One region of the Kluyvera sp. CRP genome, then DNA from elsewhere that is predicted to be linked to it. Evidence: predicted binding sites of a transcription regulator. Region 1 holds the regulator's gene; each other region holds the start of a gene.
What was found. The regulator CRP, encoded in region 1, controls carbon source genes, mostly activating them, when cyclic AMP is high. The targets are predictions, from matches to a motif close to ATGTGANNNNNNTCACAT.
Positions count from the first base shown of each region.

Region 2: a site for CRP is predicted at 1,919-1,936, ahead of K7B04_RS03265 (YjcB family protein). Genes of this name have one in related genera too.
Region 3: a site for CRP is predicted at 1,422-1,439, ahead of msrB (peptide-methionine (R)-S-oxide reductase MsrB). Genes of this name have one in related genera too.
Region 4: a site for CRP is predicted at 1,897-1,914, ahead of epd (erythrose-4-phosphate dehydrogenase). Genes of this name have one in related genera too.

Region 1 is NZ_CP082841.1:1,562,228-1,566,440, forward strand. It holds gene K7B04_RS07210 (YccS/YhfK family putative transporter) at 1-1,220, opposite strand, end outside; gene crp (cAMP-activated global transcriptional regulator CRP) at 1,275-1,907, opposite strand; gene K7B04_RS07220 (OsmC family protein) at 2,212-2,616, shown strand; gene K7B04_RS07225 (phosphoribulokinase) at 2,667-3,530, opposite strand; gene K7B04_RS07230 (YheU family protein) at 3,596-3,814, opposite strand; gene K7B04_RS07235 (hydrolase) at 3,811-4,213, opposite strand, start outside.
Region 2 is NZ_CP082841.1:711,009-715,221, reverse strand. It holds gene K7B04_RS03270 (lytic transglycosylase F) at 1-1,368, opposite strand, end outside; gene K7B04_RS03265 (YjcB family protein) at 1,510-1,791, opposite strand; gene soxS (superoxide response transcriptional regulator SoxS) at 2,016-2,345, opposite strand; gene soxR (redox-sensitive transcriptional activator SoxR) at 2,433-2,891, shown strand; gene K7B04_RS03250 (NCS2 family permease) at 3,299-4,213, shown strand, end outside.
Region 3 is NZ_CP082841.1:3,276,680-3,280,892, forward strand. It holds gene K7B04_RS15475 (D-hexose-6-phosphate mutarotase) at 1-138, opposite strand, end outside; gene gapA (glyceraldehyde-3-phosphate dehydrogenase) at 220-1,215, opposite strand; gene msrB (peptide-methionine (R)-S-oxide reductase MsrB) at 1,555-1,968, shown strand; gene K7B04_RS15490 (YeaC family protein) at 2,012-2,290, shown strand; gene K7B04_RS15495 (sigma-54-dependent Fis family transcriptional regulator) at 2,287-4,213, opposite strand, start outside.
Region 4 is NZ_CP082841.1:1,948,499-1,952,711, reverse strand. It holds gene pgk (phosphoglycerate kinase) at 1-636, opposite strand, end outside; gene epd (erythrose-4-phosphate dehydrogenase) at 676-1,704, opposite strand; gene K7B04_RS09155 (PTS transporter subunit EIIC) at 2,261-3,898, shown strand; gene K7B04_RS09150 (CehA/McbA family metallohydrolase) at 3,898-4,213, shown strand, end outside.

The DNA of each region.
Region 1 (4,213 bases):
GTCGCGCCGTAACCGTTTTGTGTGACCAGCAGCACCGTCATCAGGATCCAGTACGGTTTCGGCAGGTGCAGCGCCGCGCCCATCAGGCTGGCGATGCTCAGCATCACGCTGAGACGCGCGGCGTTACGCAGGGCGGGAGAGCGCAAAGAGAGGTAGCTTTTTAACGCCGGGAACAGCGGCAGACGGCGTTCTTTGTCGGCCATCAGGTTACGCGGGTACAGCGGGCGCTGGGAGCGTAGCACGCGGGCAATGCGGCTGAAGTGCCAGGCACAGAACTGACCCACCGGGTTATCCGGGTGCTGGTCGGCAATTTTCTCCAGCGCGCCAATCTGTTTATCCATGTTGAAGCGGGTAGGGTAGCGGTGATAGAGAATATCGTCCGCCAGCACGCGCAGGCGTGCGGCTACCGTCTGGGCATTCCAGCGGATTACCGCTTCCGCATGGCTGCGTTCAACCAGCTTCTGCACCTCTTCCGGCTGATGCAGGCTGACGGAGATATGCTCCTGCAAATCCAGCCCAACCTGGAAAGCGCGCAGCAGCCGCTTGTAGTCATTGTGCTGGTTCGCCGCCAGCATGTGCAGTTGCTGGTAGCACTGGGAAATCAGGTCCACCACCTTTTGCTGGCGAGTCAGCAGCGGCGGCAGCGCGGTGGTGGGATCGGTATGCTGGGTGAGCAAGCTGTATTTGGCTTCGCAGTAGTCGGCAAGCTGACGGTAAAGCAGGCTGAGCGACTCGCGTAGCGGCTGCTCGCGCCACATCCAGAACCACCACCAGTTGAATAGCCCGTACCATAATGTCCCCAGCGCATAGATCAATAATGGCTGCCAGATGGGCATATTCCCTGCCAGGCTGAGGGTAAAAATGGAGGCAATTAGCGAGGCGGGCAGCAGTCGTCCGTGTAGCGCGCTGATCTCTGCCGTGACGCCAAGCAGCAGCGCTAGCCCGGTCAGAATCAGTGGCAAAGGCACATCGCGCGCCAGCAGCAGCTGAACGGCGAGACTACATCCGGCGAACAGGCAGCCGCCGATGATCAGACGCTTGAAGAAACGCTTATGCGGGGTATCAAGCCCGGCAATGTTGCAGCAGGCGGGCACCAGCGAGAACAGCAACCCCTGCTGGAGGTGGCCGAGCAGTAGACCAATGGCAACGGGCAGACACAGCACCAGCGTTTGCCGCAGTGCATAGTTGACTTCCGGGTGGTAAATCAGCCTGCGCCACATAGGGGGAAAACAAAAACGGCGTACTGCATGACGCAATACGCCGTTTGGGCTGGATTAGCGGGTACCGTAAACGACAATGGTTTTGCCGTGTGCGGAGATCAGGTTCTGATCTTCCAGCATCTTCAGGATACGGCCCACGGTTTCACGAGAGCAGCCGACGATCTGGCCGATTTCCTGACGGGTGATTTTGATCTGCATCCCGTCCGGGTGGGTCATTGCGTCAGGTTGTTTTGCCAGGTTCAGCAGGGTCTGAGCGATACGACCGGTGACGTCGAGGAACGCCAGGTTGCCGACTTTCTCAGAGGTAACCTGCAGACGACGCGCCATTTGCGAAGAGAGACGCATCAGGATGTCCGGGTTAACCTGGATCAGCTGACGGAATTTTTTATAAGAGATTTCAGCAACTTCACAAGCGGTTTTTGCCCGTACCCACGCGCTGCGTTCCTGGCCTTCTTCAAACAGGCCTAACTCACCGATGAAATCGCCCTGGTTGAGGTAAGAGAGGATCATCTCTTTCCCTTCTTCGTCCTTGATGAGTACTGCCACTGAGCCTTTTACGATGTAATACAGCGTCTCTGCTTTTTCACCCTGGTGAATCAGCGTGCTCTTCGATGGGTACTTATGAATATGGCAATGAGACAAGAACCATTCGAGAGTCGGGTCTGTTTGCGGTTTGCCAAGCACCATGCGCGGTTATCCTCTGTTATAAGCTCTTCCCGGCGGCAAAAGCATTGCGGCCACCGGTTGCAATAGTATCCTTCCCGTTACCTGGGAAGTCGGCTGTCGAATACTGTCGCAGCCTGTAATGTGATGTCCTCTGCATACATGCAGTACGTTTATGTATTACCGTAGCATCCTGACTGTTTTAGCATAGCTTTAGCCGTGTGTCTCCTGGTGTCTCGCTTCAGCATGACGTCGATCGCCTTCCATTGCGAGAATTGTTATGTGCGCGTAATCTGAGAAGAAAATTGCAACCTTGGAGTTAAAAATTATGCAAGCGCGTGTGAAATGGGTTGAAGGGCTGACCTTCCTCGGTGAGTCCGCTTCTGGACACCAGATCCTGATGGACGGCAACTCTGGCGATAAAGCGCCAAGCCCAATGGAAGTGGTGCTGATGGCCGCGGGCGGCTGTAGCGCCATCGACGTGGTGTCTATCCTGCAGAAGGGCCGCAACGACGTGACCGACTGCGAAGTGAAGCTGACCTCCGAGCGTCGTGAAGAAGCGCCGCGCCTGTTCACCCACATCAATCTGCATTTTATCGTCACCGGTAAAGGGCTGAAGGATGCGGCGGTTTCCCGTGCGGTGGATCTGTCTGCCGAGAAGTACTGTTCTGTTGCGCTGATGCTTGAAAAAGCGGTGAATATCACCCACTCCTACGAAGTGATCGAAGGGTAATTCCTCGCACGCAGCGAATCCCTCGCCCCTGTGGGGTGAGGGTTCGTGCATTAGTTTCGCCCTTCCATCATACGCTGCACCAGCGGTGTCATGATCAATTCCATCGCCAGCCCCATCTTCCCGCCGGGAACCACCAGCGTATTCATATGCGAGATGAATGAGCCTTGCAGCATGGCCAGTAGCCACGGATAGTCGATGTTGTCGAGATTGCGGAAGTGAATCACCACAAAGCTTTCGTCCAGCGACGGAATGCCCTTGGCGGCAAACGGGTTAGAGGTATCGACCGTCGGCACGCGCTGGAAGTTGATATGGGTGCGGGAGAACTGCGGCGTGATGTAGTTGATATAGTCTTCCATCGAACGCACCACGGAATCCATCACCGCTTCGCGGGAATGTCCGCGTTCGCTGGTGTCGCGGATCATCTTCTGGATCCACTCAAGGTTAACGATTGGCACCACGCCGACCAGTAGATCGACGTGGCGGGCGACATCATGCTGTGGCGTCACTACGCCGCCGTGTAGCCCTTCGTAGAACAGCACGTCGGTCGGTTCTGGCAGCGGCTGCCAGGGGGTAAACGTGCCGGGTACCTGATTCCACGGTACCGCTTCGTCGTAGGTATGCAGATATTTACGCGACTGCCCTTTACCGCTCACGCCATAGTCGCGAAAGGTTTGTTCCAGCAGGCCGAAGTCGTTGGCATCCGGACCAAAGTAGCTAATATGGCGGCCCAAATCACGGGCTTTACGAATGGCCATATCCATTTCCGGACGGGTATAGCGGTGGAAGCTGTCGCCTTCCACTTCTGCCGCGCGCAGGTTGAGTTGAGCAAAGATTTTACGGAAGGCGAGGCTGGTGGTGGTGGTCCCCGCGCCGCTGGAGCCGGTAACGGCAATAACCGGATGTTTGGCAGACATGCGAATAACTCCCTGAAAAGACGACAAGGGAAGCGTGGTAAACGCCTCCTGCCGTTAGAGTATAGTTAACCGCGAAATTGGTTACGGGGCATGATGTTGACGGTCTCATGAAGCTCAGACCAGACCAGCACCGCTTCGCCTGTTTGTAGCTGGTGTTTTACGTCGGCGACCTTTTGCGCAAGTGAACGTTCATATTCACCATAATCAGTGCCTTCGCGCAAGACAAAGCTTTCAATCAGGTTGTCCAGCGTCTCCGGGTCGATATCCTGCCAGGGAATAATCATGCTTTTGCTCCCAACCAGCGCATCAACCAGGCGGGAATGCGTTTTTCCAGCCACATTTCCGGGTGGCGCAAAGTGCCGCCGATAAAACCTACGTGACCACCGTATTCCGTCAACTGGTACTCCACGTTCTCCGGCAGCTCTTCCTGTGCGGGGATGGAGTGGTGATCCATAAACGGATCGTCCTTTGAGTGGATGATCAGCGTCGGCTTGGTGATCTTGCTTAAGATCGGCATCGCGCTGCACTGGCGGTAATAGTCAATGGCATCGGCAAAACCGTGGATCTTCGAGGTAATCGAATCGTCGAACTCGCGGATGCGGCGCATGCTTTTCAACTGACGCAAATCGACCGGCAAAGAGCCGGGATAGGCCTTCAGCTTGCGGGCTGCGTTGCCTTTTAGC
Region 2 (4,213 bases), 850 kb from region 1:
CTTCTCGGCGGCGAGGTTTTCCACGTTACCAAACCAGATGTTGGGGTCAAAACCGCGCTTTTTCGTTTCCGTACGCAGACGCGCAATCCGTGCCGGGCCAGCATTATAAGAGGCGAAAGAAAACAGTGCCTTATCCAGCTGCGTCATCGGTTCGTCACCGTAGTAGCGGTCGATCATCCAGCGCATATACTTCACCCCGGCGTGGATATTCGGATCCAGTTGCTTAATATCGCCCACCTTCAATTCTTTGCCGGTGCTCGGCATCACCTGCATGACACCAATTGCGCCAACGTGACTGCGCACTGACTGGTTCAGCCGCGACTCCTGATAACCCTGTGCCGCCATCAGCAGCCAGTCGACGTCATAACGGTCGCCGTATTTGCGAAAAATCTCGACCATCTTCAAAAACTTGCGCCGTTCTTTCTCCGCTGCGGCATTTTTGACGTATTTCGCGCTCTTCAGATAGCGCAGTAACAGGGTATTGCCCAGGGTGCTGCCCTGGCGGTTGTCTTTAATAAAACCGTTGAGCTTCGCCAGCAACTGCGGGTTATCTTTGCGCACCGCCCAGGCGATGTTGCCGTTATCGCGTAGCACAATATCTTCATGAACCAGGATCTTCGGGAACACCTGTTTCCAGAACAGCGCCTTATGGCGATCGACCACGATCAGCGGAATCAGCCCGGCGTTGAGCATTTCCAGCAGATCCTCGTCTTCCAGCGCTTCGGGGGCGGGCTTGATGACGACGGGTGGGAGAGAGGCTTTGGCAAAGCGCGCATTGAGGGCTTCAAGGCTCTCATAGTAGCTGGATGAACGACGGACAAAGACCGTCTTACCGGCGATATCGTCCACGTTTTTCACCTGCGGTGACGCGGGGCCGGAGATCAGCAGTTCCTGAATATCGCTGTAAATCGGGTCAGTGAAAGCCACCTGCTGCTGGCGCGTTGCGGTGATCGTAAGATTGGCAGCGGCAATATCGCCTTTACCTTCGTTCAGGGCAGTAAAGAGATTATCGCGGGTTACCGGAACGAAGATAATTCGCACCTTGAGATGGCGCTGCTTGAGCTTTTTCTCTTTGGCGAGCTGGGCATTCAGGCTGCGTTCAAATTCGGCGAAGATATCGTGGGTGGCCCCGCGCTGCTGGCCTTTATCGATAAAAAAGAAGGTCTTGCTGTAGGTGGTCAATACGCGAATGACCCGGCGGTCGAGCATGCCAGGCAGGTCGCCCTTCCAGGGCTGCATGATGCTCTCGATATTGACCTCAAGCGCGTCGGGTGAGTCCTCTGGTTGTACGGCGGCAAAAGCGGGGCCGGTCAACAGCAGGGCGCCCAGGCAGGCGGTGAGAAAACGGCGAAAAGGGATGGCGTTCATGGTGCGGCACTCCGCAGGGCGCATCCCTTTATTTTAGTCGAGCGACGCTAAAACACCCTGCAGGAGCAGGGCTTTTTCATGCGCTCAGCCACCGCGATATTCAGGCAATAAAAAACCCCGACGCGTCGGGGTTTTTCTCAATCAGTACATGGCAACCGGCCATTCCGGCGGTGCCTGGCTCATCACTTCAACCATCACATCTTTGATGTTGTTGAAAATGGTGGCGATGTCCACCATCGTGATGCCCAGTAACCCGGTCGCAAACCAGCACGCCGCTGCGACACCCAGCATACCGCTGATGACCGCGAGACCGGCGTAGTCGGATTTACGGAATTGAATTTTCAGGGTACTGGCGAGAAACATCAGTACGGCGCTGGTTAACGGCCAGCGTAACAGTGCGACGCCTGCGGTAATGGAAACCATGAGACTTCATCCTCAGAGATAAACAACAAGTTGCCCTGACAGCACTTATTGATTGAGGCGCGAGGCGCTCAGGCTATCTGAAGGCATTCACAAATTGAATGAAACAGTGTTTTTGTTTCATCTCGATGTGTGAACTATATCACGTTTGTTGTTTTATTCACCAGAGGTAAACGCAGGATTTTTTGTCAACGCCGCGGCTCAGTACAGGCCGCGGCGAAGCGATGTTACGCGGAGATCTGATGGCGATAGTCCGTCGGCGTGCGGTCAAACTCGCGGCGGAATACGCGAGAGAAGGTCTGCTGAGAGACATAACCCAGATCCATCGCGATATCGAAGATGGGGCGCTGGGTGGTGCGCAGCGCTTCCGCCGCCAGTAACAGGCGCCGCTGGCGAATGTACTCGCCCAGCGTCTGGTGCATCACGGTGCGGAACATTCTTTGCAGATACCACTTCGAGTAGCCGGATTTTCTGGCCACGATGTCGATATTAAGCGGTTGATCGATATGTTCATCTATCCATTCAGTAAGAGTATGAATAATTTCCCGATGGGACATAAGGCTCTCCCCGTTGTCTATTTTCGCGTCGATTTCTTGTCTGGCGGCGAGTATAATTCCTCAAGTTAACTTGAGGTAAAGCGTATTATGGAAAAAAAATCGACCCGCATAAAATCGCTGCTAACGCCCGGTGAGGTAGCGAAACGAACGGGGGTTGCGGTCTCTGCGCTGCATTTTTATGAGAGTAAAGGGCTGATCCACAGCACGCGCAACAGCGGTAACCAGCGGCGCTATAAGCGTGATGTGCTGCGTTACGTGGCGATCATTAAAATTGCCCAGCGTCTTGGTATTCCGCTGGCGACGATCGGCGATTCCTTTAGCGTGCTGCCGGAAAACCACACGCTGGGGCCGCGCGACTGGAAGCACCTCACGACTCAATGGCGGGAAGAGCTGGATAAGCGCATTCACGCCATGGAGGCGCTGCGCGACCAGCTCGACGGCTGTATTGGCTGCGGCTGCATGTCGTTGCGCGACTGTCCGCTGCGTAACCCGGGCGATAAGCTGGGTGAAGAGGGCACCGGCGCGCGTCTGCTGGAAGACGAATAATCCTCCGCGATCCTCTCCCCGGGATTGCGACATTTTTGCCATAGAATTGTTGCTGGATTGCGCATAAACGATAACGTTTGCGCATGGGTTGGTGAATTCTTCATCGGTAATCGTTAATTTTCATAAACCAGGGCAAACTTCTGTTGAAAAAGGGGACATAAAAGCCAGATAATCGTTTGCCTCGGATTTTCGGACGCTTCCTATGCTGAAAATCCGCAGACCAACCTCATCACGCACCCGCGCAGTTGAGGTATTCCGATTCTCGTTTTGTCTGCGCGGAGTTAATCGTTTGCTTTTTTGTGGCTCCCCTTTGCCGCGATGTAGCACATGGAGATGACGCTTAGCTGGCAGTGGATGTTCCACCACGCAGACGAACGAATGATAAAAACTCTCAGGGGATGTTTTCTATGTCTACGCCTTCAGCGCGTACCGGCGGTTCATTGGACGCCTGGTTTAAAATTTCTGCTCGTGGTAGCTCCGTTCGTCAGGAGATTGTCGCCGGTTTGACCACCTTCCTGGCGATGGTGTACTCGGTGATCGTGGTACCGGGCATGCTGGGTAAAGCCGGTTTCCCGCCGGCCGCCGTGTTCGTGGCGACCTGTCTGGTGGCCGGTGTGGGTTCTATCGTGATGGGGTTGTGGGCGAACCTGCCTTTAGCCATTGGCTGCGCCATCTCGCTGACTGCTTTTACCGCCTTCAGCCTGGTGCTGGGCCAGCACATCAGCGTGCCGGTTGCTCTGGGCGCGGTGTTCCTGATGGGCGTGCTCTTCACCATCATCTCCGCTTCCGGTATTCGTAGCTGGATCTTGCGCAATTTGCCGCAGGGTATTGCGCACGGCACCGGCATCGGTATCGGTCTGTTCCTGCTGCTGATTGCCGCCAACGGCGTCGGCATGGTGGTGAAAAACCCGCTGGACGGTCTGCCGGTCGCGCTGGGTCAGTTCGACAGCTTCCCGGTGGTGATGACGCTGGTGGGTCTGGCGATGATCATCGGCCTTGAAAAACTGAAGGTCCCGGGCGGTATTCTGCTGACCATCATCGGCGTGTCTATCGTCGGCCTGATTTTCGACCCGAACGTGCACTTCTCTGGCGTATTCGCCATGCCGTCGCTGAGCGATGACAATGGCAATTCGCTGATCGGCAGCCTGGATATCATGGGCGCGCTGAACCCAATTGTTCTGCCGAGCGTGCTGGCGCTGGTGATGACCGCCGTCTTCGATGCGACCGGTACTATCCGCGCGGTTGCGGGTCAGGCGAACCTGCTGGATAAAGATGGGCAGATCATTAACGGCGGTAAAGCGCTGACGACTGACTCCCTGAGC
Region 3 (4,213 bases), 1.7 Mb from region 1:
GTGAGCGCCCTGGAAGGCCACGGAGGCTTTCACTTTTGGGTGGTTGACAACGATAACGTCCAGCTCATCCAGCTGGCGACGAGAGAGCACAGGGGTAAGCTGTTCGATAACCGGGAGAGCGAAAATTGTCTTAATCATAATGCAATCCTTGGTGTTGAAAACGTAATCATAAAAAAAGGCGACCGAAGTCGCCTTTTTGGATCAGGTTCTCATCTCAACTTATTTGGAGATGTGAGCGATCAGGTCCAGAACTTTGTTGGAGTAACCAGTTTCGTTATCGTACCAGGAAACCAGTTTCACGAAGTTGTCGTTCAGAGCGATACCTGCTTTAGCATCGAATACGGAAGTGCAAACTTCACCGTTGAAATCAGTAGATACAACGTCGTCTTCGGTGTAACCCAGAACGCCTTTCATTGGGCCTTCGGAAGCAGCTTTGATTGCTTTCTTAATTTCTTCGTAAGAAGCAGCTTTTTCCAGACGAACGGTCAGGTCAACTACGGATACGTTCGGGGTAGGAACGCGGAACGCCATACCGGTCAGTTTGCCGTTCAGTTCTGGCAGTACTTTACCTACAGCTTTAGCAGCACCGGTAGAGGACGGGATGATGTTCTGAGCTGCGCCGCGGCCGCCGCGCCAGTCTTTGTGAGACGGGCCATCAACGGTTTTCTGAGTTGCGGTGGTCGCGTGAACAGTAGTCATCAGACCTTCGATGATGCCGAAGTTGTCGTTGATAACTTTTGCCAGCGGAGCCAGGCAGTTGGTGGTGCAGGATGCGTTGGAAACGATGTCCTGGCCTTCGTATTTGTCAAAGTTAGCGCCTTTAACAAACATCGGAGTGTTGTCTTTAGACGGACCAGTCAGAACCACTTTTTTCGCGCCAGCAGTGATGTGCTTACGAGCGGTTTCGTCGGTCAGGAAGATACCGGTTGCTTCAGCAACTACGTCAACACCAACTTCGTCCCATTTCAGGTTAGCCGGATCACGTTCAGCGGTAACACGGATTTTTTTACCGTTTACGATCAGATGACCGTCTTTCACTTCAACGGTACCGTTGAAACGGCCGTGAGTGGAGTCATATTTCAGCATGTAAGCCATGTAGTCTGCGTCTAACAGATCGTTGATTGCAACGATCTCGATGTCAGAACGTTCCTGAGCAGCACGGAAAACAATGCGACCGATACGGCCAAAACCGTTGATACCTACTTTGATAGTCATATATTCCACCAGCTATTTGTTAGTGAATAAAAGGTTGCCTGTAAAATTACAAAAACCTTACGCAGCGTCAAGCGGAATCGTGTCAATCATTGCGACAAATCAATCTGCTGCCTAAGCTTTGCACGACTAACCTGTCTCACTCTTCCTATGAGCTAGAAACCACATGAGGGCGGCGCCGGGAATTTTAAAGGGCACGCGAGATAAAAATGTGATGAGTGTCACAATTACCCCGCTGCCTTTTCACGCCGATTAAGTTTAGAACAAAAGTTCACGCTTCATTGTTAATGTTTTGTTAGAATCGCCTGGCAAATGTATTTTTCATAGCGAGATGTGAGCAAAATGGTGAACAAACCTTCCCCGGATGACCTGAAAAATACCCTGAGTGAAATGCAGTTCTATGTCACGCAGAAACATGGCACAGAGCCGCCGTTTACCGGGCGTTTACTGCACAACAAGCGCGATGGTATTTACCACTGTCTGGTGTGCGACGCGCCGCTTTTTCACTCCCAAAGCAAGTATGATTCCGGATGCGGCTGGCCGAGTTTTTATGAGCCGGTGAGCGAAACCGCCATTCGGTATCTCAATGATTACTCCCACGGCATGCAACGTACTGAAATTCGTTGCGGAAATTGTGATGCGCATCTGGGGCACGTCTTTCCCGATGGCCCACAGCCAACCGGTGAGCGTTTTTGCGTCAACTCTGCGTCGCTCAGCTTCACGGATGACGAAAATGGTGACTCCACCAAAGGCTGAAGAAACGATTCAGCAAATTATTCCACAGGAGAGGGGGCTGAGCATGAATATTGAGCAAATGATCGACAACATGACGCCGGAGATTTATCAGCGTTTAGCCACCGCGGTGGAGCTGGGAAAATGGCCGGATGGCGTGGCGCTGACCGACGAACAAAAAGAGAACTGCCTGCAGCTGGTGATGCTCTGGCAATCGCGCAATAACCGCGACGCGCAGCATATGACCATTGATACCAACGGCCAGATGGTGATGAAGAGCAAGCAGCAGTTGAAGGAAGACTTCGGTATTGCACCGAAGCCGATTGCGACGTTTAAGCAGCACTAAGCGGCTGCCCACGGCTCGATAAGTCGTTCTCTGGCGTACCACATCGCTTCTCTGACCGCGACGGGCCTGCTCAGCAGGCCCAGCGCGTAAAAGCGGTCGGCGATGGTCTGCTGTGCGCGGATGGCCTGCATATCCATTTCTCGCGTCTGATGGCTGCGACGCGCCAGTGCACAGGCCAGCGATGCGGTGTCCAGCCCCAGTTCTCCCGCCAGCAGTTGCGCCGCCTCGAGGCGATGCCGGTCAATAAATTTCCCCGTTTTCACCAGTGCCGCCACCACACCGGCGATAATTTCCTCGTTCTGCTGCGCATACTGGCGGCGGGTGAGATAGAACTGATGGTTGCTGACGCGGCCCTCGCCGGTCGCCAGCACGCGCAGCGTCCCGCTGCGTTCAGCGGCGCTCAGTACCGGGTCCCACATCATCCAGGCATCGGCGGACAGATAGTCGCTGGCGGTAAGCGGGTATTTTGGCGGCGCGTAGACGATCTTAACGTCATCCAGACCCAGCCCAGCTTCTTCCAGCAACTGCACCAGCAGCCAGTGCACGTTCGAACCCTTGTTCAGCGCAATACGCTTTCCCCGTAGTTGGGCGAGTGAGCGTATATCGCTGGCGTTGGGCACGACCATGGCCACACTCCGCGGCGCCGGTGGCTCCCAGGCCACATACAGAAGCGCGTTGTCCTTCGCCTGCGCGAAAATAGGGGGCGCTTCGCCGGTGGTGCCAAAGTCAATTTCGTTGTGACTGAGCGCCTGTAGCAGCTGCGGGCCGGCCGGATATTCGCTCCACATCACGTTAATCCCCAGATCAGCGAAATTCTGCTCCAGCAGCTGACGCGCCTTCAGCACGCCCAGATTGCCAAACCGCTGGTAGCCAATCCGCAGTTCGCGCTCACGCGGCGTGGTCGGTGGCAACTCTCCAGGCTTACGCCGTTGCTTAATGACGCCCAGATGCGCCAGCTGTGTGCGCAACGTATGGCGGCTGACGCCAAGCAGCTGTGCGGCCTGGCTCTGATTATTTTGGCTTTGACTCATTGCCGCCTGAATCATGGCGCGCAGCATACGGTCGTACAGCGCGCCGCTGTGGGCCAATAGCTGACGGCGCATAAACTCTCCCAGTTCATCGTGTTGCGCAGGCGATGAGGAGGGCGCCGAGATCGCAGAGGCGAGGCGAAGATGCTCAGGGCCCAGTTCCACATCCGGATTCAGCAGTACCGCATTGTGCAGGGTATTTTCCAGCTCGCGAATGTTCCCCGGCCACGGATAGTCCTGCAGCAGCGCAAGCGCCTGCCCGGAAAGCCGCTGCGCCGGACGCCCAAGTCGGCGCGCGTAAAGCTGCACGAAATGGTGCGCCAGAACTGGGATATCCTGCCGGCGCTGGCGTAACGGCGGCAGGGTCACGGCGGCGATATTCAGGCGATAGAAGAGATCTTCGCGAAAACGACGCTCCTGAATGGCGCGTGCCAAATCGACATGTGTCGCCGCCACGACCCGCACGTTAATGCGAATGGGTTTGTGGGAGCCGACGCGGGTAATCTCCCGCTCCTGGAGGACGCGCAGCAGCTTCACCTGCAACGACAGACTCAGCTCGCCAATCTCATCCAGTAGTAACGTTCCGCCTTCCGCGGCCTCAAACCAACCCTGGTGAGTATGCGTTGCGCCGCTGAATGCGCCTTTCTCATGGCCAAACAGCTCTGACTCGGCCAGCGACTCGGTCAACGCGCCGCAGTTAACGGCGAGGAAAGGCCCGTTTGCCCGTGGGCTATGCCGGTGCAGATAACGGGCGACCACCTCTTTGCCGGTCCCCGTTTCCCCGACGATCAGCACCGTGGCGTCGGTGGGGGCGAGGCGCGCCAACACCTTCTGAAAGGCCTGTGAGGCCGGGTCGACCAGCGCCGGCCCGGATAATGTGAGTTCTGCGTTGAGC
Region 4 (4,213 bases), 390 kb from region 1:
GATCAGCTGGTCAGCGATTTTAGACAGCGAGTCCAGAACGGTCAGTTTGGTAGAAACTTTAGAACCACCAACGATAGCAACCATCGGGCGAGCCGGCTCTTTCAGCGCTTTACCCAGTGCGTCCAGTTCAGCCGCCAGCAGCGGGCCTGCGCACGCAACGTCAGCAAACTTGCCGATACCGTGAGTAGAAGCCTGTGCACGGTGTGCAGTACCGAAGGCGTCCATCACGAATACGTCGCACAGTGCAGCGTATTTTTTGGACAGCGCTTCGTCGTCTTTCTTCTCGCCTTTGTTGAAGCGAACGTTTTCCAGAACAACCAGCTCACCGGCAGCAACTTCAACGCCGTCCAGGTAATCTTTAACCAGACGAACCGGAGCAGACAGTTTGTCTTTCAGGTAATTAACAACCGGCAGCAGAGAGAATTCTTCGTTGTACTCGCCTTCGGTCGGACGACCCAGGTGAGAAGTCACCATCACTTTCGCACCCTGTTTCAGCGCCAGCTCAATGGTCGGCAGAGAAGCACGGATACGCGCGTCGCTGGTTACTTTCCCTTCTTTAACCGGTACGTTCAGATCCGCACGGATGAAAACGCGTTTACCAGCCAGATCCAGATCGGTCATCTTAATTACAGACATGGTGAATCCTCTCGTTGATACTTAAAGTTTTGTCGACGCTCAAGCGTCGAGCCTGAAACCAATAGCGGCCATTGCTAACGTGGTGTCGAGCATTCGGTTAGCAAAGCCCCATTCGTTATCACACCAGACCAGCGTTTTGATCAGGTGAGCACCGCTGACCCGCGTCTGCGTGCCATCGACAATGGCACTGTGCGGATCGTGGTTAAAATCAGTTGAGACCAACGGTAATTCCGTATAGTCAACTATACCATGAAATGCACCCTGTGCTGCTTTTTGCAGCAACTGGTTGACTTCATTCGCTTTTACAGGTTTTTTCACCGTCACGCTCAGGTCAATTGCCGTCACGTTGATGGTCGGCACACGCACCGCAATCGCCTCAAAACGGTCACCAAACTGCGGGAAAATACGGGCAATCCCCGCAGCAAGTTTAGTATCAACCGGAATAATCGACTGGCTTGCCGCGCGCGTCCGGCGTAAATCCGGATGATAGGCGTCTATCACCTGCTGGTCATGCATCGCAGAGTGAATGGTTGTAACCGTACCGGACTCAATGCCATAAGCATCATCCAACAATTTAATGACGGGAATTATGCAATTCGTGGTACAGGAGGCGTTGGAAACGATACGGTGTTCCGCACGCAATTCGTGTTGATTGACCCCATAGACGACGGTGGCGTCGAGATCGTTGCTGCCAGGATGTGAAAAGAGCACCTTCTTCGCGCCAGCGGCGATATGCGCTTCGCCGTCTTCACGGTTGCCATATACGCCGGTACAGTCGAGCACCACATCCACCGACAGTTCACGCCAGGGCAGTGCTTCTATAGACCGTTCGTGCAGAAGACGGATGGCGTCGTCGCCGACAAACAGCTGCTCGCGCTCCTGGCGAACATCCCAGGCAAAACGCCCGTGGCTGGTGTCATATTTCAACAAATGGGCGATGCCGGCGGCATCAGCCAGTTCGTTAATGGCAACCACGGTGATCTCCGCACGACGTCCGGATTCATACAAAGCACGAACCACATTACGGCCAATGCGACCGAAGCCATTAATCGCTACGCGTACGCTCATAGGTCTCCTGCAAGGTTATCCCGAAGCAAAGTGGCAAACAGAGTAATGCAGCCGCTCGTTCAGGGAAACCTTACCCGCCACAAACCGTGACTGATTGGTTAAATGTCGAACAATCTATCGACTGAAACGCTTCAGCTAGAATAAGCGAAATGTGGAATAAAAGGAATGGTTGTCCAGACAAACGCGCCAGTAATCTGACGCGCATCACATTTTTACAGGAATAATCGCCGAAGAAATTCCATCGACTCCTCACCGCCTTAACTGGCGGTCCCCATTGCCGGGCAAAGCCAACAACGGGCCAGCATGGCGCTAATATTATTAGCTAAAGATTAGCTTATCGCTGCGCGAGTCACAGAATCCTCTTTTCGTAATGATAAACTCACCAGCCATTATAAAAATGCCTGAAAAAAGCACACGCTCTAATTAATCAATATCGAGCAGGAAATATAAATCTGCAAAATATATTCATTGAAACAAAATATTTTAACGCGAATCACGACGTGCATTAGAAAAAATTCACTGGCGTCACCCATTAAAATATTCACAAGGATGATTTATGAAGCAGCAAATGCAAATGATCGGGCAAGCGATGCTGGTCCCGATATCCATTATAACCATTGGTTCAATGTTTATGGGATTCGGCAGCGCATTTACAAATAAAGAAACGCTGGAGGCGTTACATCTTGGCGTGCTATTTGATAAAGAGTCGCTGTTCTTTATTACGTTCAGCGTAATGAAAGCAACGGGCGATGTGGTATTCAGAAACCTTCCGCTGTTCTTCTCCATCGGCGTGGCTTTCGGCCTGGCCAAAAAAGAGAAAGGCTGGGCGGCATTCTCAGGTGCCGTGTGCTTTATGTCGATGCATTTCATCCTCAGCACGCTACTGACGCTGCACGGGCTGAACGAACAAACCACTACGGCAAACTGGTTTATCAGCCAGCGCCACCTTGACCCCGTTGCTGCGGTACAGGAAGCCTCCATTTATACCACCGAATTAGGGATGTTCACCTATCGGATGAGCGTTTTCGGCGGCATGGCAGTCGGTCTCGCGACCTCCTGGCTGCACAACCGTCTGTATAACGTTAAGCTGCCGATGGTGCTGTCATTTTTCGCCGGCACTCGTACCGTGCCTATTGTGACGCTGGTCGTCGGCGCGCTGATGGGCTCTGCGCTTTATCTTATCTGGCCCCCCATAGGCTGGATGCTGGCGCAGTTCAGTAAGCTTATCGGCGATTCCGGATTATTTGGCACCTTTATCTGGGCGGTCGCCGACAAATCGCTGCTGCCGGTTGGTCTGCATCACCTGATCACGACGCCCATTCGTTTGACCGAACTCGGCGGTTCGATGGAAGTGTGCGGCAAGCTGGTCAGCGGAACCACCAACATTTATATGGCGCAATTGGGGTGCAACGAAACCCAGGAGCTGCTGGTCCGCGGTTTCCAGTCGGGGCGCGTCGTGACCCACTTCGGCGCGCTGCCCGGCGCGGCGCTGGCAATGTATCACTGCTCCCGTTCCCAGCATAAAAAGGTCGTCGCCGGTCTCTTGCTGCCCGTGGTGGCAACCATGATCCTTTTTGGCGTAACTGAGCCCATCGAATATACCTTTCTGTTCGTCGCCCCCTGGCTTTTTTATCTGGTTCACGTGCCACTCACCGGTTTACTCTTTGTTTTAACCGAAATGGCTAACGTTTCTATTTATGGCGGCTGCCTGAAAGATATTCTCCCTGTATTACTCCAACCGGGAAAATTAAATCTATGGGGATACCTATGGTTAATCCCGCTGTTTTTTATCATCTATTACGTTTTATTCCGCTATTTAATCATCCGCTTTAACGTGATGACGCCAGGCCGAGAGGAGGAAGACGCTGGAGAAGATGACGTTAAGCTTTTCAGTAAGCAAGATTTTAAAAATAAAACCACCCCGGTCTCAGAACAACCACAGGCCGATGCATTTGCGATGCAAATTATTGCGGCGTTCGGCGGCAAGGAAAATATCGCGCAGTTTGATAACTGTATTTCCCGCCTGCGCGTTGAAGTGCGCGATCCCGCTCGCGTCGCAGGCGATGACGTATGGAAGAAGACTCTGCGCGCAAAAGGCGTGGTGCGCGTCGGTGAAAAAGGCTGGCAAATCATCTACGGCGCCGAAGTGGTGATGATTGCTGGCGACTGCAAAGAATGGCTTGAGGAGGCGTAATGGATAGCATGACCACGGAGCGCATCGAATACCTGGCTCATCCCTACGAACAAAAACGACTCCTGACGCTGCCGTTCGAACTGACGCCTGATGTCGAACGCCTGGAAATCAGCTACCGCTTTGCCGATGGCAACGCGGTAGATTTGGGCCTGAAAGTAGGTGAAGAACTCCTCGGCTGGAGCGGCGGCGCGCGTCGGCAGATCGTCGTCAGCGAAACCTTCGCCACGCCCGGCTATCGGCGTGGCGCACTGCCGCATGGGAGAGGATACGTACTGCTGGGGCTGCATAAAATCACCACCGTATGCCATATTCACG